2 regions of the Modestobacter lapidis genome follow, and region 1 is predicted to be linked to the other one. Evidence: riboswitches for the same ligand, from Rfam matches in the RefSeq annotation. Region 1 holds a riboswitch; the other holds the start of a gene.
The links. A riboswitch is a leader RNA that binds a small molecule or an ion and turns the genes downstream of it on or off. The one in region 1 is predicted to bind S-adenosylmethionine.
Positions count from the first base shown of each region.

Region 2: another riboswitch for S-adenosylmethionine. It lies ahead of ACYVG5_RS12105 (bifunctional o-acetylhomoserine/o-acetylserine sulfhydrylase); the one in region 1 lies ahead of thrC (threonine synthase).

Region 1 is NZ_BAAGVS010000014.1:63,703-74,755, reverse strand. Features, by position in the region: gene ACYVG5_RS14545 (ArgE/DapE family deacylase) at 1-1,033, shown strand, start outside; gene ACYVG5_RS14540 (HD domain-containing protein) at 1,030-1,674, shown strand; gene ACYVG5_RS14535 (DUF4031 domain-containing protein) at 1,625-1,921, opposite strand; gene ACYVG5_RS14530 (Gfo/Idh/MocA family protein) at 1,984-2,979, shown strand; gene ACYVG5_RS14525 (DUF72 domain-containing protein) at 2,937-3,779, opposite strand; gene ACYVG5_RS14520 (hypothetical protein) at 4,011-4,823, shown strand; gene groL (chaperonin GroEL) at 4,839-6,470, opposite strand; gene ACYVG5_RS14510 (cold-shock protein) at 6,732-6,932, opposite strand; gene thrC (threonine synthase) at 7,147-8,463, opposite strand; SAM riboswitch class I at 8,476-8,603, opposite strand; gene ACYVG5_RS14500 (HAD family hydrolase) at 8,663-9,484, shown strand; gene ACYVG5_RS14495 (ABC transporter permease) at 9,512-10,396, opposite strand; gene ACYVG5_RS14490 (alpha/beta fold hydrolase) at 10,393-11,053, opposite strand, start outside.
Region 2 is NZ_BAAGVS010000010.1:698-11,750, reverse strand. Features, by position in the region: gene ACYVG5_RS12120 (gamma carbonic anhydrase family protein) at 8-538, shown strand; gene ACYVG5_RS12115 (fatty acid desaturase family protein) at 558-1,691, opposite strand; gene metX (homoserine O-acetyltransferase MetX) at 1,825-2,931, opposite strand; gene ACYVG5_RS12105 (bifunctional o-acetylhomoserine/o-acetylserine sulfhydrylase) at 2,933-4,231, opposite strand; SAM riboswitch class IV at 4,273-4,388, opposite strand; gene ACYVG5_RS12100 (zinc-binding dehydrogenase) at 4,524-5,552, shown strand; gene ACYVG5_RS12095 (amidase) at 5,590-7,041, shown strand; gene ACYVG5_RS12090 (hypothetical protein) at 7,082-7,630, opposite strand; gene ACYVG5_RS12085 (mechanosensitive ion channel family protein) at 7,627-8,520, opposite strand; partial or broken gene ACYVG5_RS12080 (BCCT family transporter) at 8,737-9,903, shown strand; gene ACYVG5_RS12075 (BCCT family transporter) at 9,995-10,603, shown strand; partial or broken gene ACYVG5_RS12070 (HAMP domain-containing protein) at 10,730-11,053, shown strand, end outside.

The sequences.
Region 1 (11,053 bases):
CGAGGAGGCGTGGGGCGTCGTCGGCACGCTGCCCGGCGCCGAGGACGGCCGCCCGGCCCTCGTGCTCGCCGGCCACACCGACGTGGTGCCGGCCGGAGACGCGGCGCTGTGGCCCGCCGACCCGTTCGTCCCGTGGATCGCCGACGGCACGATGCACGGCCGGGGCACCTGCGACATGAAGGGCGGCCTGGTCGCCGCGCTCGCCGCGGTGCGCGCGCTGCGCACCGCGGGCGTGCGGCTGGCCCGGCCGCTGGCGGTGCACAGCGTGGTCGGTGAGGAGGACGGCGGCCTCGGCGCGTGGGCCACGCTGGCCCGCGGCCACACCGGCGACCACTGCGTCATTCCCGAGCCCACCGCGGGCGCCGTCATCACGGCCAACGCGGGGGCGCTCACCTTCCGGCTGCAGGTGACCGGCCGGGCGGCGCATGGGGCCACCCGCGGCCAGGGGGTGAGCGCGGTCGAGCTGTTCGCCGAGGTGCACACGGCGCTGCGGGTGCTGGAAGCCGAGCGCGAGGCGGACGCCGACCCGCGCTTCGGCGGCATCGAGCACCCGTTCGCCATCTCCATCGGAACCGTGTCGGCCGGCAACTGGGCCAGCTCGGTGCCCGACACGCTGGTCGCGGAGGGGCGCTACGGCGTCCGGCTGGCCGAGCCGGTGGCCTCGGCACAGGCCGCGCTGGAGACCGCGCTCGCCCGGTTCAGTGCGGGGCACCCGTGGCTGGCCGAGCACCCGGTGCGGGTGGTGTGGACCGGCGGCTCCTTCGCCAGCGGCCAGCTCCCGGCCGCCCATCCGCTGGGCGCGGCGGTGCAGCGCGCGGTCGCCGACGCCGGGGGCGGCTGCCCGCCGGAGCGGGCCGCCCCGTACGGCAGCGACCTGCGGCTGTACGCCGCCGCCGGGATCCCGACCCTGCAGTACGGCCCCGGGGACATCCAGCTCGCCCACGGCCCCGCCGAGCAGGTGCCGCTCGCCGAGCTCGCGACCGCGGCCCGCAGTTACGTGTTGCTGGCCATGCGCACCTGCGGGGTCAGGTGACCGTCACCTTCGAGGACTGGGCCGCATTGGCCGGCGACTCCCCCACCTCGCGCACCGAGTGGGCCGCCGTCGTCGGCGCCTGGAGCGAACCGCACCGCCACTACCACGACCTGGCGCACCTGGCGGCGGTGCTCGGCATCGTCGACCAGCTCGCCGGCGCCGCCGAGCACCCGACCGCCGTCCGGCTGGCGGCCTGGTACCACGACGTCGCCTACGACCCGCAGCGCAGCGACAACGAGGAGGTCAGCGCGGCACGGGCGCGGATCGGGCTGGTCGGCCTGGTCGATGACGCGACCGTGGCCGAGGTGGAGCGGCTGGTGCTGCTGACCGCCGGCCACGACCCGGCCCCGGACGACGTCGACGGTGCGGTGCTCTGCGACGCCGATCTCGCGGTCCTGGCCGGCCCGCCGGAGGCCTACGCCGCCTACGCGTCGGCGGTCCGCGCCGAGTACGGGCACCTCTCCGACGAGGCCTTCACCGCCGGTCGCACCGCCGTGCTCGATCACCTGCTCGCCCTGCCGGCGCTGTACCGGCTGCCCGAGGTGGCCGCGCAGCTCACCGAGCGCGCCCGGGAGAACCTGACCGCCGAGCTCAGCCTGCTGCGGGCCCGCGCGGCGCAGCCGGGACCCGCGGCTTCCTGACGCGCAGCCCCGCGGCGAGCAGTCGCCGCAGCAGCTCCCGGCAAGCGACCGGCTCGGCCCCGGCGGCGACCGCCCGGCCGTAGAGCTCCTCGGGGACGTCGTAGTGGTCGCCCTGGAACGCCCGCCGGGGGATGTCCAGCTCGGCGGCGACGAAGGCGTGCAGCTCCGCGTAGCTGACGTCGCTCACCAGGTGCGACCACAGCCGGCCGCGCCAGGGCCAGACCGGGGTGTCGATGAGCACGGTCACGACCAGCAGTCTGCCCATCCGCCGACGAGCCGCCACCGCACGCCCCGGTTAGCGTTCCCCTGGTGACGAGAGAGATCCGCTGGGGCATCGTCGGGCCGGGCCGCATCGCCGAGAACGTGGTGCGCGACTTCGCCGTCGTGGACGACGCCCGGGTGGTGGCCGTCGCGTCCCGCTCGGCCGACCGGGCCCGGGACTTCGCCGACCGGCACGGCATCGAGCGGGCCCACGGCTCCTACCGGGACGTCCTGGCCGACCCCGACGTCGACGTGCTGTACATCGCCACGCCCCACCCGCAGCACCACGCGATCGCGCTGGGGGCGTTGCGCGCGGGCAAGGCGCTGCTGGTGGAGAAGTCGTTCACCGCCACCACCGCCGGCGCCACCGAGGTCGTGGACCTCGCGCGCAGCAGCGGGCTGTTCGTCATGGAGGCGATGTGGACGCGCTTCCAGCCGGCCGTCGTCCGGCTGCGGGAGCTGATCGCCGACGGCGCGATCGGCGAGGTGCGCTCGGTCCAGGCCGACCTCGGCGTGCAGCGCGCGTTCGACCCCGCCGACCGGCTGTTCGCCAGGGAGCTGGGCGGTGGGGCGCTGCTCGACCTGGGCGTCTACGTCGTCTCCTTCGCCCAGATGCTGCTGGGCAACCCCGGCTCGGTGGCTGCCGTCGGGTCGCGGTTCCCCACCGGTGTCGACGCCGAGGCCGCGCTGCTGCTCGGCTACGCCGACGGCCGGGCGGCGACGCTGACCACGTCGCTGCGCAACGCGCTGCCCGGCCAGGCGCGGGTGTTCGGGACCGCCGGGTGGATCGACGTCCTTCCCCGCTTCCACCACCCGCAGACGATCGTGCTGCACCGGCCCGGCGCGTCGCCGGAGGCGATCAACGCTGCCCAGCTGGGCAGCGGCTACGCGCACGAGCTGATCGAGGTCACCGGGTGCCTGCAGGCCGGCCGCACCGAGAGCGCCGTGATGCCGCTGGCCGACACCCTCGCCGTCCAGGACGTGCTGGAGCAGGCCGCCGGTCAGCTGGGAGTCAGCTTCGCCGAGGACCCGGCCGCCCTCTGACGGCCCGGCTTCGGCTCGGGCACCGGCCACGCGGCGCCGGTCGCCTGACCCATGGTGGGCACCCGGGTGTGCACGCGGCCGGTGCCGCCGACCGCGTCGGCGAACACCGTGGCGTCGATGATCGCCGCGCCGCCCGGATCGTTGTTGAAGTACACCAGGACGTCGTCGCCGGCCCCGTAGGCCGTCGCCAGCCGGTCGGCCCACAGCTGCAGGGTCTCCGGGCGGTAGCGCGGCCAGGGCTCGGCCGCGCCGATGTGGAAGCGCAGGTAGCCCCAGTCGGTGGTGCGCCACAGCGGTGCGATCGGCTGCTCGTCGCGGTCGGCCCAGCACAGCGCCGCCCCGTACCGCTCGAGCAGGGCGCGCACCTCGTCGGTCCACCAGCTCTCGTGCCGCGGCTCGACGGCCACCCGGGTACCGGCCGGGAACTGGGCCAGGCACTCGCGCAGCAGGTCGACGTCGGCCCGCAGGGTGGGCGGCAGCTGCAGCAGGACGGCGCCCAGCCGGTCACCGAGCCCGGCCACCCGGTCCATCAGCCGGGCCACCGGCTCCGCCGGGTCTCGCAACCGCCTGACGTGGGTGAGGAACCGGCTGGCCTTCACCGCCCAGCGGACGTCGGGCGGGGTACGCGCCCGCCACGCCTCGAACGTGGTGCGTTCCGGCAGCCGGTAGAACGCGTTGTTGCTCTCCACGGTGGCGAAGTGCGCGGCGTGGTGTTCCAGCCACAGCCGCTGGGGCAGCTGCTGAGGGTAGAAGCGGCCGCGCCAGTCGCGGTACTGCCACCCCGAGGTCCCGATCACCACAGCCACACCCCGGCGCTTACCCGTCCGCCCGGGCCTCACGCGGGGCGGCCCGGTGCCGCCCCGGATCGGCGACCCGTGGGCCCCGGCGCCCCGCTACCGTGCACCGGCCGCAGCCCCGCTGACCGACGGGCCCTCGGGTGCGTCCGCGCACCGCCCGGTGTGCTGAGGTCGCGGCATGACCGATGCACCCGCCCGCACCGAGTGCTGCTGCTTCGCCCCGGAGGACGGGGCGTGAGCGGGCCGCTGCGCGAGCTGGCGGCGACGCGGCTGGCCGCGCTGTGCCTGAACCGGCGCGGACGTCCCCGTGGCCTCACCTTCGACGACCACCTGGTCCGGGGCGCGCTGATCCTGGACCTGGCGCTCTGCGGCGCGCTGACGCACACCGAGGACGCCGTCGAACTGGACCACGACCTGGCCGCCACGCACGGTCTCGCGGACGTCGCCGCCCAGGCCGACGAGGGCGACTCCTCGCTGCTGGACTGGCTGGACTGGGGTGCGCTCGGCTTCGACGAGTGGGCAGGCACCCTGGTCGAGGCGGGCCTGTGGCGGCTGCGGCCCTGGTCGCTGCGGTACCCGCTGCGCAGCTTCGAGGACGGCCAGGCGGAACGGACCGAGGCCGACCGGGCCGCTGGCCGTGCCCCTGCCCGTGCCCGTGCCCCTGCCCGTGCCCCTGCCCGTGCCCCTGCCCCTGCCCCTGCCCCTGCGGAGGGGACGTCGGGGCAGACCCTCGCCGTCCTCACGATCGGCTCGGTCAGCGGCGTGTTCGGCCGGATCACCGAACCGCCCCGCTGGGTGCTCGACGACCTGGGCGACGCCCGGTGGGCCGGGGAGCTGGTGGTGGACCGGTTGGCCGAGCTGCGCGTGCGGATGCGGTCGATCGGCCGCGCCGTCGACCGAGCTCGGCCACCACCGCCGAGATCGGGGATGCGGGGGTCTCGCGGGCCCGCCGAGTGCCCCGGATCCCCGATCTCGACGCCGACAGGGGCGGCCCCGCGATGCGGGACCGCCCCTGCCGGGCAGTGCTGGTGGTGCTGTGTCAGCTGACGCCGACGGCGGGACTCAGAAGTCCATGCCGCCCATGCCGCCGTCGCCGCCACCGGCCATGGCCGGGGCGTTCTTCTCCGGCTTGTCGGCGATGACGGCCTCGGTGGTGAGGAAGAGGGCCGCGATGGAGGCGGCGTTCTGCAGCGCCGAGCGGGTGACCTTGGCCGGGTCGATGATGCCGGCCGCGACCAGGTCCACGTACTCGCCGGTGGCGGCGTTGAGGCCCCAGCCGGTCTCGGAGTTGCGGACCTTCTCCGCCACGACGCCGCCCTCGAGGCCGGCGTTGATGGCGATCTGCTTCAGCGGGGCCTCCAGCGCGACGCGCACGATGTTGGCACCGGTCGCCTCGTCACCCTCGAGCTCGAGCTTGTCGAACGCGACGGCCGTGGCCTGCGCCAGTGCGACGCCACCACCGGCGACGATGCCCTCCTCGACGGCGGCCTTGGCGTTGCGCACCGCGTCCTCGATGCGGTGCTTGCGCTCCTTGAGCTCGACCTCGGTCGCGGCGCCGGCCTTGATGACGGCGACGCCACCGGCCAGCTTGGCCAGCCGCTCCTGGAGCTTCTCGCGGTCGTAGTCGGAGTCCGACTTCTCGATCTCGGCGCGGATCTGGTTGACGCGACCCTGGATCTGGTCGGCGTCGCCCGAGCCCTCGATGATGGTCGTCTCGTCCTTGGTGGTGACGAACTTGCGCGCCCGGCCCAGCAGGGACAGGTCGGCGGTGTCGAGCTTGAGGCCGACCTCCTCGCTGATGACCTGGCCACCGGTGAGGATGGCGATGTCGCCCAGCATGGCCTTGCGGCGGTCGCCGAAGCCGGGGGCCTTCACCGCGACGGACTTGAAGGTCCCGCGGATCTTGTTGACCACCAGGGTCGCGAGGGCCTCGCCCTCGACGTCCTCGGCGATGATCGCCAGCGGCTTGCCGGACTGCATGACCTTCTCCAGCAGCGGGAGCAGGTCCTTGACCGTGGAGATCTTCGAGTTGACGACCAGGATGTACGGGTCGTCGAGGACGGTCTCCATCCGGTCGGTGTCGGTCACGAAGTAGGCCGACAGGTGACCCTTGTCGAAGCGCATGCCCTCGGTGAGCTCGAGCTCGAGACCGAAGGTGTTGCTCTCCTCGACGGTGATGACACCTTCCTTGCCGACCTTGTCCATCGCCTCGGCGATGAGCTCGCCGATGGCCGGGTCCGCGGCGGAGATCGAGGCGGTGGCCGCGATCTGCTCCTTGGTCTCGACGTCCTTGGCGGTGGAGAGGAGGTACTCGGAAACCGAGGCGACGGCCTTCTCGATGCCCTTCTTCAGGGCCATCGGGTTGGCGCCGGCGGCGACGTTCCGCAGCCCCTCGCGGACGAGGGCCTGGGCGAGCACGGTGGCGGTGGTGGTGCCGTCACCGGCGACGTCGTCGGTCTTCTTGGCGACCTCCTTGACCAGCTCGGCCCCGATCTTCTCCCACGGGTCCTCGAGCTCGATCTCCTTGGCGATGCTCACACCATCGTTGGTGATGGTGGGCGCACCCCACTTCTTCTCGAGCACGACGTTGCGGCCCTTGGGGCCCAGGGTCACCTTGACGGCATCGGCGAGGATGTTCATCCCCCGCTCGAGACCGCGGCGAGCCTCTTCGTCGAACGCGATCATCTTGGCCATGTGGTGATGTCCTCCATGCGTGGATCGCTGGCTGGTCAGTTCCGGCGCCCGCGACGGACGACACCGGCGGGCGTGAGCGCTCCTGCGGCCCACGACCGGTGTCTCACCGTTCTGACCTGGCTGGCACTCGGTGTGGCCGAGTGCCAGTCACGAGTCTGGCACTCGACCCCGACGAGTGCAAGAACAGGCAGCCGCCGAACCTCTCCGGACACGCCAGAGGCCCGGCCCCCACGACGGGGACCGGGCCTCTGACGTGCGCTTCTACAGGCTCTGGACGGCGTCGGCCTGCGGACCCTTCTCGCCCTGGACGACCTCGAAGGAGACCCGCTGGCCCTCGTCGAGGCTCTTGTACCCGTCCATCTGGATGGCCGAGTAGTGGACGAAGACGTCCTGACCGCCGTCGACGGCTATGAAGCCGAAGCCCTTCTCGGAGTTGAACCACTTCACGGTGCCCTGTGCCACGTGTGCTCCCACGTTCTGTGCGGACGGCCCCCGGGGACGGGGAGCCGGGTGTCAGCTCTTCCGCCCGCCGAACACGAACGTGGACCCGAACCGCGCGGAACGCTACATCAGCCAGTGGCGCAGATCACCGTCCCGACGCGCCGCCTCACCCGGTGTGGTGGCCTGCTGCAGGGTCCCGCGCCGAGCCGGCGAGGCGTGGGGGGCAGCGGGGTTCTCACCCGATGAGGCCCGCCTCGCGCAGCGACTTCAGCGAGGGCTGCACGTGGTGCGTCGGAGCGACGACCGGCAGCAGCGGATCGAGGGTCTTGAGCCCCTCGCCGGTGTTGAGGACGACGGTCTCCGCGGCCGGGTCGAGCAGCCCGCGCTCCACCAGCTGGCACAGCACCGCGATCGTCACACCGCCCGCCGTCTCACCGAAGATACCGGTGGTCCGGGCCAGCCGGCGGATGCCCGCCACGATCTCGTCGTCGCCGACCCGGCCGATCGATCCCCCGGTGCGCCGGACGGCGTCCAGCGCGTACGGGCCGTCGGCGGGGTTGCCGATGTTCAGCGACTTGGCGATGCCGGTGGCGCGGACCGGTTTGATGACGTCCCAGCCGTTGTCGAAGGCGGTGGCGATCGGGTCGCAGCCGGCCGACTGCGCGCCGAAGATCCTCCAGTCGCTGTCCTCGACGATCCCGGCCGCGACCAGCTCGCGCCAGGCCTTGTCCACCTTGGTCAGCAGCGAGCCCGACGCCATCGGGATGACGACCTGGGCCGGGATGCGCCAGCCCAGCTGCTCGGCGATCTCGTAGCCCATCGTCTTGGAACCCTCGGCGTAGTACGGCCGGACGTTCTGGTTGACGAAGGCGGTGTCCTCGAACTCGTCGGTCTCGGCGAGCTCGCTGGTCAGCCGGTTGACGTCGTCGTAGGACCCGTCGACGGCGATCAGCGCCTGCCCGTACACCGCGGACTGGACGATCTTCCCCGGCTCGAGGTCGCTGGGGACGAAGACGAACGAGGGCAGGCCCATCCGCGCGGCGTGCGCGGCGACGGAGTTCGCCAGGTTGCCGGTGGAGGCGCAGGCGATCTTCGTGTAGCCGAAGCTCTTGGCCGCGGTGGCGGCGAGGCTGACCACGCGGTCCTTGAACGAGTGGGTGGGGTTGGCCGAGTCGTCCTTCACCCACAGACCGCCGGTGATGCCCAGCTCGGCAGCCAGCCGGTCGGCCCGGACCAGCGGCGTGAGGCCGGGGTCAAGGCTCACCCGGTCGGCCGGATCCTGCCCGACCGGCAGCAGGGCGGCGTAGCGCCAGATGTTCTGCGGGCCGGCCTCGATCTGCTCGCGGGTGACCGCGCGCATCAGCTCGGGGTCGTAGTCGACCTCGAGGGGGCCGAAGCACTCGGCGCAGGCGTGCTCGGCGATCAGGCCGAAGGTGGCGCCGCAATTGCGACAGACCAGGCCGCGGGCCGGACTCGGAGCGATCTGCCCGCCGGCGGTCGCGTCTGCCTGGACAGAACCGGGAGCGGTCAGGGTCGGGGTGGGCGAGCTCATGCGACGACTACCTCCTCATCTTCCCCGCGCCGGGCCGTCGAGCCGCGCGGGACGGAATTGGCACCTTCCCTCCGCGGGTGTGCGGATGGCGGTTGCCGGGGCTTCATCGGGCCGTGTCCCTCTGCCCCTCTGGATGAGTGGAACGCCGGGGACTCTACCCGCGCCCGGCCCGCCCGGGCGCGACGGTCAGGATGGGCGGGTGGCCACCCGCATCGTCTACACCGACCTCGACGGCACCATGGTCGGGCCGCGCGGCTCGTTCTGGCACACCGCGGGCCGCGACCTGACCGCCTCGCCGGCCACCGCGTTGCTGGAGCTGCACCGGGCCGGTATCCCGTTGGTGCTGGTCAGCGGCCGCACCCACGACCAGCTGGTGGAGGCGGCCCGGATCTTCGCCGCCGACGGGTCGATCGCCGAGCTGGGGTCGCTGATCAGCTGGGCGGCCGGCCGGGAGCAGCACCTGCTCACCGGTGAGCTGCCGGCCGAGCACACCGGCCGCACGCCGATGGCGGTCATGTCCGCCCTGGGTGTGGTCGACGAGCTGCTCGCCGCCCACCCCGGCCGGATCGAGTGGCACGAGCCCTGGCACGCCACCCACACCGCCGACGCCCTGCTGCGTGGCCTGGTGCACCCCGTCGCCGTCGACCGCTGGCTGGCCGACCGGGGTTGGGGCTGGCTGACCCTCAAGGACAACGGCCAGGTGCCGGCCGGCCCGCGGATGACGCTGCTGCCCGAGGCGCTGCCGCCGCGGGTCTACCACCTGATGCCGCGCGGGATCACCAAGGGCGCGGCCATCCGCTGGGACCTCGCCCGGCGCGGCCTGGCCGCGGCGGACGCCGTCGCGATCGGGGACAGCGTCAGCGACCTGGAGATGGCCCCGGCGGTCGGCCGGTTGTGGGTGACCGCGAACGGCGCCGGGGTTCCGGGGATGGCCGAGCTGCTCACCGCCGTCCCGAACGCCACGGTGACCGACGCCCCGATGGGCGAGGGCTGGGCCCAGGCCGTGTCGGCCTCGCTGTAGGGGCCCGGGGGGCAGCGAGGTCCTTCTTCAAGCCGTGACGTCCCGGCGGGAGAAGTGGCGGAGGGCCAGGGCGGTGAAGACGGCGGCGTAGACCAGCGACTGCACCACCCCGCGGAACAGGTCACCGGAGTCGATCGGCGTCTGCAGCAGGTCGGTCCAGGCGAACTCCTCCGCGGTGGGGAACCAGTCGCGGAGGCTGCCCAGCTGCTCGACCTGGTCGAGGATCGCGAAGACGAACATCGTGAAGATCGCCCCACCGACCGCGGCGAGGGGGGCGTCGGTGACCGTGGACAGCCAGAACGCCAGCGTGCCGACGACGAGCAGGTGGACGGCGAGGTAGCCGACGATCCCGGCCAGCCGGGCCATGCCGCTGCCCTGGCCGATGGTCAGCCCGATCGGCGTCTGCAGGTCCCCGAACCCGAAGGCGATGCCGCCGGCCACCACGGCCACCACGGCCAGCGTGACCAGCGCGGCGACCGACAGGACGAAGGCTGCGATCCACTTCTGCCGGAGCAGCCGCATCCGCGGGATCGGCGTGGCCAGCGCGTAGCGCAGCGACCCCCACTGCGCCTCGCTGGCCACGGTGTCGCCGAAGAAGAGCGCGAACACCACGACCAGGAAGAAGCTGGTGGCGGCGAACAGCACGAACAGGGTGAAGTTCAGCCCGCTGGCGGTGGCGACGTCGACCAGGTTGACCCGGTCGTTCTCCGCCGCCTCCTCGCTGGCGCCCAGCTGCAGGGCGGCGATCAGTACCAGCGGCAGCCCGACCATCAGCGCGAAGACGCCGAGGGTGCGGCGCCGCTTGAACTGCCGCCGGAGCTCCACGCCCAGCCGCAGCGTGCGCTCCGGCCGGTACCCGGCGACCGCTCCGGTAGCGGCCAAAATCGCGACTTTGGCCCTCTCGTCGGTCATGACTCCCCCACCAGTGACAGGAACGCGTCCTCGAGCTTGCGCCGCGGTGTGAGCTGCTCGACGCCGATGCCGGCCTCGACCAGCGCGGTCAGCGCCGCCGCCCGGCCGGTGGGGCCGAGGTCGACGACCAGGCCCTCGTCGGTCCGCTCGACCGGGCCGGCCCCGGGCAGCGCGCTCAGGACGGCGGCCGCCCGGTCGGTGTCGGCGTCGTCGGCCAGGCCGATGAGCACGGCCCCGCCGGTGCCGACGATCTCCTCGACCGTCCCCTGGGCGATCTTCTGTCCCTTGGCCATGACCACCACGTGGCTGCAGGTCTGCTCGATCTCGGCCAGCAGGTGACTGGAGACGATCACGGTCCGGCCGGTCCGGGCGTAGGAGCGCAGCACGTCGCGCATCGCGTGGATCTGCGGCGGGTCCAGCCCGTTGGTCGGCTCGTCGAGCACCAGCAGGTCGGGCAGGCCGAGCATCGCCTGCGCGATCGCCACCCGCTGCCGCATGCCCTGGCTGTACCGGCGCACCGGCCGGTCGAGGGCGGCGCCGAGGCCGGCGACCTCGATCGCCTCCTCCATGTGCGCGTCCGCCAGTGGCCGGCCGGCGGCCGCCCAGTAGAGCGTGAGGTTGTCCCGGCCGGACAGGTGCGGCTGCAGCCCGGTGCCC
Region 2 (11,053 bases), on a different contig from region 1:
CAGCAGCGTGGCTGACAGCTACATCGGGGAGCTCGACTTCGGTGCGCCGGACATCGATCCGGCGGCGTTCGTGGCGCCCACGGCCGTCGTCGTCGGCAAGGTGACCATGGGGCCGCGCGCCAGCATCTGGTACGGCGCGATCGCCCGCGCCGACTCCGCGGCCATCGAGATCGGCGCGGACTCCAACATCCAGGACGGCTCCACGCTGCACAGCGACCCCGGCCATCCGCTGGTCATCGGCCGGGGCGTGACCGTGGGCCACAACGTGGTGCTGCACGGCGCCCGGGTCGACGACGACGTGCTGGTGGGCATGGGCAGCACCGTGCTCAACGGCGCCCACATCGGGTCGGGCTCGATCATCGCCGCGGGTGCGGTGGTCATGCAGGGCGCGGAGATCCCGCCGAACTCGCTGGTCGCCGGGGTGCCCGCCAAGGTCCGGCGGGAGACGACCGAGGACGACCGGACGGCGATCCGGCTCAACGCGACGAGCTACACCGACCGGCTCGACCAGCACCGCGCCGTCCGCCGGGTGCAGTGACGCCGACGGGCCGGGCGGCTCAGTTGCGGATCGTCTGCACCAGCGGGCAGGTGAACGGGTCGCGCTCGCCGATGCCCACCCGGTTCAGGTACTGCACGACCAGCCGGTACGAGCCGGCCAGCGACGTCTCGGTGTAGCTGATGCCGTGCGCCGCGCAGTGCTCGCGCACCATCGGCTGCACGTGCTTCAGGTTCGGCCGCGGCATGCTCGGGAAGAGGTGGTGCTCGATCTGGTAGTTCAGCCCACCCATCATGAAGTCGGTGAACCGGCCGCCGCGGATGTTGCGGGACATGAGCACCTGGCGGCGCAGGAAGTCGACCTTGGCGTTCTTCGGCACGACCGGCATGCCCTTGTGGTTGGGCGCGAACGACCCGCCCAGCAGCAGGCCGAAGACGCCCAGCTGGACGGCGACGAACGCCGCGGCGATCCCCGCCGGCATCAGCAGGAAGACCGCGGCGACGAACCCGCCGAGGCGCACCGCGATCAGCGCCAGCTCCAGCCGGCGGTGCGGCATCGACTTCTGCCGCACCAGCGTGGCGATGCTGTTGGCGTGCAGGGCCACGCCCTCCAGCGTCAGCAGCGGGAAGAACGCCCAGCCCTGGTGCCGGGTGAACCAGCCGCGCAGGCCGGTGGTGCGCTCGGCCGCGTCGTCGGGGGTGAAGGCCAGCACGGCGGAGGAGATGTCGGGGTCCTTGCCCTGCTGGTTGGGCGCGTTGTGGTGCTTGTTGTGCTTGCCCATCCACCAGCCGTAGCCGATGCCGGCGAAGCCGCAGGACAGCACCCGGGCGGACCACTCGTTGACCGCGTGGGAGCCGAAGGCCTGGCGGTGCGCGGTGTCGTGGCCGAGGAAGCCGAACTGGGCGCAGACGAGCGCCAGGACGGCGGCCAGGCCGAGCTGCCACCACGAGTTCCCCACGGCGACGACGGCTGCCCACACGCCGGCGAAGGCGGCGACGGTGAGGCCGATCCGGGTGACGTACCAGCCGCGGCGCCGGTCGAGCAGCCCGGCGTCCCGGACCCGGGCGGACAGCTCCGCGTAGACGCTGACCTGCCGGTTGCGTTCCGAGCGGCCGGCCGGGCGGGGGGTGCGCCGGGAACCGGCCGGGTCGGTCGGACGAGGGTCGGTCGCCTCGTCGAGGACGTGAGCGGACATCGCCGCCTCTCTGCTGGGGTGGCATGGAACAGTCCGGAGTTCGCCGACGGCGAGGGTGGACATCGCGCGGTCGGCGCTCCCCGACAGTAGGCGACGTTCCGCCGAGCCGCCTGACGATCACCGCCGGCCCGGTTCAGGCGCGCAGCAGCCGGCGGACGAGCGCGCCCACCTCACCGGTCTCCAGCAGGAAACCGTCGTGGCCGTACGGGGAGCTGATCAGGTGCAGCGGAACGCCGAGCCCGTCGGCGAGCCGTTGCTGCTGGGCCGGCGGGTAGAGCCGGTCGGAGTCCACGCCGGCCACCACCGAGCGCGCGGTCACCCGGGCGAGGGCCGCCTCGACCCCGCCGCGGCCCCGGCCGACGTCCCAGCTGTTCATCGCCTCGGTGAGCACCACGTAGCTGCCGGCGTCGAAGCGGGCGGCCAGCTTGGCGGCGTGGTGGGCGAGGTAGGAGGCGACGGCGAAACGGCCGTCGTCCTGGACCACCGTGCCGAAGCGGGCGTCGAGCTCCACGCCGCTGCGGTAGGTGAGGTGGGCGATCCGGCGGGCGATGCCGAGCCCGGTGACCGGGGCGTCCGCCCGGACGCCGGACCGCGGGTAGTCCCCGCCGGCCCAGGCCGGGTCGCTGCGGATCGCGGCCTGCTGGGTCGTCTGGGTGCCGATCTGGTCGGCGCTGGCGACGGCGCACGCGGCGATGGAGAACAGCCGCTCCACCCGCTCCGGCCGGCCGACCGCCCACTCCAGGGCGCGCATGCCGCCCATCGAGCCGCCGAGCACCGCCGTCCACCGGGCGATGCCCAGCGCGTCGGCGAGGGCGGCCTCGACGGCGACCTGGTCGGCGATGGTCACCTCGGGGAACCGGGAGCCCCAGGGCCGGCCGTCCGGCGCGGTCGAGGACGGGCCGGTGGTGCCCTGGCAGCCGCCGAGCACGTTGGCGCAGACGACGAAGAGCCGGTCGCTGTCCAGCGGTGACCCGGGGCCGATCAGGTCGGGCCACCAGCCCGCGGTGGGGTGACCGGGCCCGGCCGGGCCGGTGACGTGGCTGTCACCGGTCAGCGCGTGCTCGACCAGGACCGCGTTCCCGCCGTCGGGCGCGAGCGTGCCCCAGGTCTCGTACGCCACCCGCACGGCGGGCAGCGCGCCGCCGCGCTCGAGCACGAACGGCCGGTCGGGGTCGAGGTCGAGGAAGTGGCGGTCGCCGGCCGGGTCCGCCGGCGTCCAGCCGCCGGACCCGGCCGCCACCTCAGGCGCCCTTGGCGGCGCGGAACCCGGCCGCCAGGTCGGCCAGGATGTCCTCGATGCCCTCCAGGCCGACGGCCAGCCGCACCAGGCCCGGGGTCACCCCGGTGGTCAGCTGCTCCTCGGCGGTGAGCTGGGAGTGCGTGGTGGACGCCGGGTGGATGACCAGGCTGCGCACGTCGCCGATGTTGGCCACGTGGCTGTGCAGCTCGAGGGCCTCCACGAAGCGCCGGCCGGCCTCGGTGCCGCCGTGCAGCTCGAAGGTGAGCACCGCACCGGCCCCCTTCGGCGCGTACTTCTGCTGGGCCGCGTGCCAGGGCGAGGACGCCAGCCCCGGGTAGTTGACCCGGTCCACCTCGTCGTGGGCCTCGAGGAACCTCGCCACCTCGACGGTGTTGGCCACGTGCCGCTCCATCCGCAGCGACAGCGTCTCGATCCCCTGCACGACGAGGAACGCGTTGAACGGCGAGATCGCCGGGCCGAGGTCGCGGAGCAGCTGGACCCGCGCCTTGAGGGCGTAGGCCGGCGCACCCAGGTCAGCGTAGACCACGCCGTGGTACGTCGGGTCGGGCGTGGTGAAGCCGGGGAACTTCCCGCCGGTCCAGGTGAACGTCCCGCCGTCGACGATGAGCCCGGCGATCGCGGTGCCGTGCCCGCCCAGGTACTTGGTGGCCGAGTGGACGACGATGTCGGCCCCGAACTCGAAGGGCCGGATCAGGAACGGCGTCGCGATGGTGTTGTCGACGATCAGCGGCACGCCGTTGCGGTGCGCCACCCCGGCGACGGTCTCGATGTCGAGGACGTCGCCCTTCGGGTTGCCGATGGACTCGGCGAAGAAGGCCTTGGTGTTGTCCTGCACCAGCGACTGCCAGTTCGCCGCGTCGTCGGGGTCCTCGACGAAGGAGACGGTGATGCCCAGCTTGGGCAGCGAGTGGTGCAGCAGGTTGTAGGTGCCGCCGTAGAGCGAGGCGGAGGCGACGACGTGGTCGCCGGCCTCGGCGACGTTGAGCAGCGCCAGCGTCGTCGCCGACATCCCGCTGGCCACCGCCAGCGCCGCGACGCCGCCCTCCAGCGAGGCGACGCGCTGCTCGAGCGCGTCCTGCGTCGGGTTCATGATCCGGGTGTAGATGTTGCCCATCTCGGCCAGGCCGAACAGGTCCGCGGCGTGCTGGGTGTCGCGGAACTGGTACGCGGTGGTGGCGTAGATGGGCAGTGCGCGGGCCCCGGTGGTGGGGTCGGGCGCGGTTCCGGCGTGGATCTGCCGGGTCTCGAAGCTCCAGGCGGTCTTGTCGACGTCGGACATCGGTGCACTCCTCTGCAGGTCGGGAGACCCGTTCGGAGGGACTCCGTCCGTTGTCGGGCGGCGGTTGCCGCCCGGCCAGCTCTTCCCCTGGAGCACCTCAGACGGAGTTGAGGTTGCCGGGCAGCCAGCCAGGTGCTTGTCGCTGCCTCTCGTGAGCCGTCGATGATCTTAGGAGCTGCGCTCACGGCGGCACAATCGGCCCTCCTGGGCGGGCCGGTGGACCGGCTGCTCCCCGAAGAGGGCCAAAGTCGCGATTTTGGCCCTCTCGGGGCGGTCGGGCAGGCTGACTGCCGTGCGCGCGCTGGTGTTCGAGGAGTTCGGCGGGCCGCTGACGGTCCGGTCGGTACCCGACCCCGTGCCGGCGCCGGACGGCGTGGTCGTCCGGGTGGGCGCCAGCGGCATCTGCCGCAGCGACTGGCACGCCTGGTCCGGGCACGATCCGGACGTCGTCCTGCCGCACGTGCCCGGCCATGAGCTGGCCGGCACCGTGGCCGCCGTCGGGCCGCGGGTGCGCAGCTGGGTGGTGGGCGACCGGGTGACCGTGCCCTTCGTCTGCGCCTGCGGGCGCTGCGCACCCTGCCGGGAAGGTGCCGGGCAGGTCTGCCTGCGCCAGACGCAGCCCGGGTTCACCCACTGGGGGTCGCTGGCCGAGCTCGTCGCCCTGGACGCCGCCGACGTCAACCTGGTCGCGCTTCCCCCGGAGCTCGCGTTCGGCACCGCGGCCGGCCTGGGCTGCCGCTTCGCGACCGCGTTCCGCGCGGTCACCGGGGTGGCCCGGGTGCGCCCCGGTGAGTGGGTGGCGGTGCACGGCTGCGGCGGGGTGGGGCTGTCGGCGGTGCAGGTCGCCGTCGCGGCCGGCGCCCGCGTGGTGGCCGTGGACGTCTCCCCGGCCGCGCTGGACCTGGCCCGGCAGCTGGGCGCCGAGCACGTCGTGCCGGGGACGGCGGACGTGCCGGGCGCGGTCACCGAGCTGACCGGCGGCGGCGCGCACGTGTCGCTGGACGCCGCCGGCTCGGCCGTGACCTGCGTCAACTCCATCCGCGGCCTGCGCCCCCGCGGGCGGCACGTGCAGGTGGGCCTGCTGCCGCCGGCCGTCGGCCGCCCCGAGATCCCGATGGAGCTCGTCGTCGCCGGCGAGCTGGCCGTGCTGGGCAGCCACGGGATGGCCGCGGCCGACTACCCGCCGATGCTGTCGCTGATCGCGGCCGGCCGGCTGCGCCCGGACCTGCTGGTCACCCGGGAGCTGGCGCTCGCGGACGCCGGGCCGGCGCTGGCCGCGGTCGGCCGGGAGCCGGGGATCGCCGTCGTCACCCGGTTCTGAGACAGGAACGACCGTCGAGTACAGGAGAGGCAGCCCGATGAACAGTGTGGAGATCGGCCGGAGCACCGCGGTGGAGCTCGCCCGGTTGGTGCGGGACAAGGACGTGTCCCCCGTCGAGGTGACCGAGGTGGTCCTCCAGCGCATGGAGACCCTGGAACCGCACCTGCACGCGTTCTGCACCCCGACGCCCGAGCTGGCCCGCGAGCAGGCCCGCCGGGTCGAGCAGGCGATCATGCGGGGCGACGAGGTCGGCCCCCTCGCGGGGGTTCCGCTGGGGATCAAGGACCTCGTGTCCACGGCGGGCATCCGGACAGCGGGTGGGTCCATGGCCTACCGGGACTTCGTCCCGGCGGAGGACGACGTCGTCGTCGAACGGCTGGGGGCGGCCGGCGCCATCACCATCGGCAAGACCAACGTCCCGGAATTCGGCTACAGCGGCGTGGGCCACAACCCGGTCTTCGAGACCACCCGCAATCCGTGGAACACCGAGCTCACGCCGGGAGGATCGAGCTCGGGTTCCGGGGCGGCGGTCGCTGCCGGACTCGGCCCGGTCGCCGTCGGCAGTGACGGTGGTGGCTCGGTCCGGATCCCGGCGGCCCTGTGCGGCATCTTCGGCATGAAGCCGTCCATGGGTCGTGTTCCGCTCTACCCCGGGTGCCGGGACGAGCGGTACCCCGGGTTCTCGAGCTGGGAATCCCTCGAACACATCGGCCCGCTCAGCCGGACGGTCGCGGACGCGGCCCTCATGCTCAGTGTCATGGCCGGGCCGGACCCCCGGGACCGGCACTCCATCCCCTGCGCCGACGTGCACTGGCTCGATGCGATCGCGGAGGACGTTCGTGGGCTGAGGGTCGCGCTCAGCCTCGACTGGGGCTACGCCGCGGTCGCCCCCGAGGTCAGGAGCGTGGTCTCGGCGGCCGCCACGGTGTTCGAGGGCCTGGGCTGTTCCGTCGAGCTCCGGGACCCGGGTTGGGACGACCCGTACCTGGCCTTCTGGGGAGCCGTCGCCCAGGACTCCGATCTGGCGGGCATGCGCGCCCTGCTCCCGGAGCACGCCGCGCAGATGACGCCGCACCTCGTCGACTTCCTGCAGCGCCCGTGGACCGCCGAGGAGCTGACCGCTGCGCGCACCGCCCGCCAGGCGCTGTCGAACACGATGTGGCGCTTCATGCAGGACGTCGACCTCGTGCTGACCCCCACGGTGTGCGTGCCGGCCTTCCCGGTGCACATGCAGGGCCCGGAGAAGGTGGACGGCCGCATCGTGCCCCCACCGGCCGCCACGGTCGCGCTCACCTCACCGATCAACCTCACCGGCCAGCCGGCCGCGTCCGTCCCGGCCGGCTTCACCGCCGGCGGCCTGCCGGTGGGCATGCAGATCATCGGGGGGCACCTCGCCGACCGCACGGTGCTCGCGGCGTCCGCCGCGTTCGAGGCGGCCGCGCCCTGGAGCGGCCGGTGGCCCGGACTGCTCGATGAGCTGGGCCTCTGATCCGGCCCCGACCCGGGTCACCGGGCCGGTACCGCCGCGGTCACTCCGTGGGGGACGACGGCTCCTGCTCCGGACCCGTCTCCTGCTCCGGCTCGGACTCGGTGGTGGTCGGCGCCCGGGTCGTCGTCGGGGCGCGCGAGGACGACGGCGGCTGCTCGCCGGTCTCGTCGTCGTCCGGCCGGGTCGGGGAGGTGCTCCGGGACGGCGTCGCCCCGCCGGGGGTGGTGGTCGGGGACACCGTGCCGGTGGGGCCGCCGGGCACCGGGACGTCGCTGGTCGGCGCGGTGGGCTCGGTCGGCTCGGCCGGCTCGGTGGTGGGCGCCAGTTCCGAGACCGGCACCCGGACGGTCTGCCCGTCGATCGTCTCGACCGTCGTGTACTCGACCGCGGGACGCACCACGAGGTAGAGGGAGAAGAACGCGACGAACAGCACCGCCAGGACGACGGTCGAGGTGTGGGCGCGGCCGATCCGGGCCGGAACCCGCTGCCGCCAGAACCGGACCGGGGCCGGCGCCTCCGTCGTCGGCGCGGGCTGTGCGGCCGTGGACGGGAGGATCTGGGTCGGCTGGTCGCCCGACGGTGCGCTCATGCCGCACCGCCGGTCCGGGCCCGGTCCTCGGCCAGCGCCTCGTCCTGGACGCTGGGCGCGCTGGCGCGCAGTGACACGCCCTCGCGGGACAGCGCCAGCGCCACCCGGGCCCGCAGGTCCCGGCTCACCTCGAACTGCTTGCCGGGCAGGGTGCGCGCCACGATCCGCACGTTCACCTCCTCCAGGGACAGGCTCTCCACGCCCATCACGCTGGGCTCGTCGAGCAGCAGGCGGTGCAGTCGCTCGTCGGCGAAGGCGTGCTGGCCCACCTGCCGCAGCACGTCCTGCACCCGGTTGACGTCGGCGCTGGAGGGCACCGGCACGTCGACCACGGCCCGTGCCCAGTCACGGGAGAGGTTCACGACCTTGACGATCTGGCCGTTGGAGACAATCACCACCTCGCCGTCGGGCGAGCGCACCCGGGTGATCCGCAGCGTGACGTCCTCGACCGTGCCGACGGCCGGGTCGCCGCCGCCCAGGACCTGGATGGAGACGACGTCACCGAAGCCGTACTGCCGCTCGGTGATGAGGAAGAAGCCGGCCAGCACGTCGCCGACGACCCGCTGCGCGCCGAAGCCCAGGCCGACGCCCAGCACGGTGGCCGGCGCGACGAGGCCGGTGATCGGGATGCCGAGCCGGTCGAGCACGAAGAAGACCGCGATCGAGTAGATCAGCACGATCCCGACCCAGGTCAGCACCTGGGTCAGCGAGTGCCGGTGCTTCGCCGCCTCCGACCGGACCAGCGCGTCGGAGCCGCTGGCGGTGGCGTCGATCCGGTCGGTGATCCGGCCGCCGATCCAGCCGACGAAACGGGCCAGCAGCACCGACCCGAGGACGATCAGCACGACCTCGAGCCCGCGGCCGCGGAGCCAGTCGAGGAGGTCGTTCACGGGGCGATCACCTGGACGTCCATCGGCGTCCAGTGTGGCCCGCCGGCCCACCGGTCCGCTCGTGGGGGGCGGTGATCCGATCGTGATCATCCCCGGTTTGCGTTGCCCGCGGGGCATGCCGCACGGTGAGATGAGCTGCGCCGCCCCGAGCACCGGGACGACGGCCGACCGACCGACGTGAAGGGAGAGGCGCCGCACCGCGGCGCCAGACACATCATGTCCAGCACACCCACAGCACCACCCGGCCACACCGGGGACGAGCCGGGCCCCCGCCGCGTGGGGTCGTTCGCCGATCGGCACCCCGCCCTCGCCCAGCCGCCCGCGGAGACCGGCCGCACGGGCACGCTCGACACCGTCGTCTTCGGCGTCGCCGCGGTCGTCGCCCTGGCCTTCGTCGCCTGGGGCTTCATGGCGCCGGGGAACCTGGGCAGCACGAGCGGGAGCGCACTGGCCTGGGTCGAGGAGAACCTCGGCTGGCTGTTCGTCGTCCTGGCGTCCGGGTTCGTCATCTTCGTGATCTGGGTGGCGGCCAGCAAGTACGGCCGCATCCCGCTGGGCCGGGACGGCGAGCGGCCGGAGTTCCGGACGGTCTCCTGGATCGCGATGATGTTCAGCGCCGGGATGGGCATCGGGCTGATGTTCTTCGGTGTCAGCGAGCCGCTGTCGCACTACGTCGCGCCACCTCCGCGCAGCGTCGACGCCGAGACGCCCGAGGCCGTCTCCACGGCGATGGCGACCACGCTGTTCCACTGGACGCTGCACCCCTGGGCGATCTACGCGGTGGTCGGCCTGGCCATCGCCTACGGCACCTTCCGCCGCGGGCGCCGGCAGCTGATCAGCGCCGCGTTCATCCCGCTGATCGGGGAACGGCGCGCCGCCGGCCCGGCCGGCAAGGTCATCGACGTCCTGGCCATCTTCGCCACCCTCTTCGGGTCGGCCGCCTCGCTGGGCCTGGGGGCCCTGCAGATCGGCAGCGGGGTGGAGATCCTCGGCTGGGCCGGCACCGTGGGCAACGGCCTGATCGTCGCGATCATCGCGGTGCTGACCGCGGCGTTCGTCGCCTCGGCGGTCTCCGGCGTCGCCAAGGGCATCCAGTGGCTGTCCAACATCAACATGGTGCTGGCCCTGGTGCTGGCGGTGTTCGTCTTCGTCGTCGGCCCGACGGTGCTGATCCTCAACCTGCTCCCGACCACGATCGGCAACTACTTCGCCGACCTCGGCGAGATGGCTGCCCGGACCGAGGCCAGCGGCGGCGACGCGATGGCCGAGTGGCTGCGCGGCTGGACGGTCTTCTACTGGGCGTGGTGGATCAGCTGGACGCCGTTCGTCGGGCTGTTCATCGCCCGGATCAGCCGGGGCCGCACCATCCGGCAGTTCGTCACCGGCGTCCTGCTGGTGCCCAGCGCGGTCAGCCTCATCTGGTTCGCGGTGTTCGGGGGGGGCGGGGATCGCCGCCCAGCAGGACGGTGCGGACGTGGCCGGGCAGTCGACCCCGGAGGGCCAGCTGTTCGGCGTGCTGGAGACCTATCCGCTCGCCACGGTGATGACGGTGCTGGTCATGGTGCTCGTGGCGATCTTCTTCGTCTCCGGCGCCGATGCCGCCTCGATCGTGATGGGCTCGCTGTCCGAGCGGGGCACCCTCGAGCCGACCCGGCGGATCGTCATCTTCTGGGGCATCGTGATGGGGGCGGTGGCGGCGATCATGCTGCTGGTCGGGGAGGACGCGCTCACCGGGCTGCAGAACCTCACGATCATCGCCGCGCTGCCGTTCTCGCTGGTGATGGTGGGCATGGCCGTGGCGCTGGCCAAGGATCTGCGCACCGATCCGATGATGCTGCGCCGGGCCTTCGCCAGCGAGGCCGTCGAGCAGGCCGTCGTCGAGGGCATCACCCGGCACGGCGACGACTTCGCGCTGGTCGTCGAGCCTTCCCCCGGTGCCGACCTGTCCTCCCGGTCCCCGGATCCCGGGGACGGGGCCGGCGCCGGGCAGGTCGGCTCGCCGGTGCCGCAGCCGGCGGACCGGGACGTCGCCTCGCGGTCGGAGGTCGGTACGGCCGGACGGCCCCAGGAGCCGCGCGGCTGATCGCCGCACCGGGCTCGGGACCAGGGTCTTTGGTCCCGAGCCCGGGCCCTCGGCTTGATCACGAGCGGCGCCTGCCGAAGTCGGAGCGAGAACTCCCCGTTCTCATCCGACTCCGGAGGATCCTCGATGGCCCGCTCGCTGCCCCTGCGCACGCTCCCTGCCGCGCGCCCGGGCGGCGCCTCGGGGTGGTTCGCCGACCGCCGGCTGGCGGTGAAGTTCGGGTTCGTGCTGGGCGTCGTCGTCCTGGTGTTCGGCTCGCTGCTCACCGCGCTGCTCACCTCGAACGGCTCGGTGCGCGACGCCAACGAGCGCCTCGACCGGCTGGCCACCGCCCAGGAGCTGGTCCTGCAGCTCGACACCCGGGCCAGCGAGCTGAAGGTCGACGGCTTCAAGGCGCTGGTGCGGCCGGTGCCGTCGGAACAGCTCGCCGAGCTGGCCGACGACGTGGCG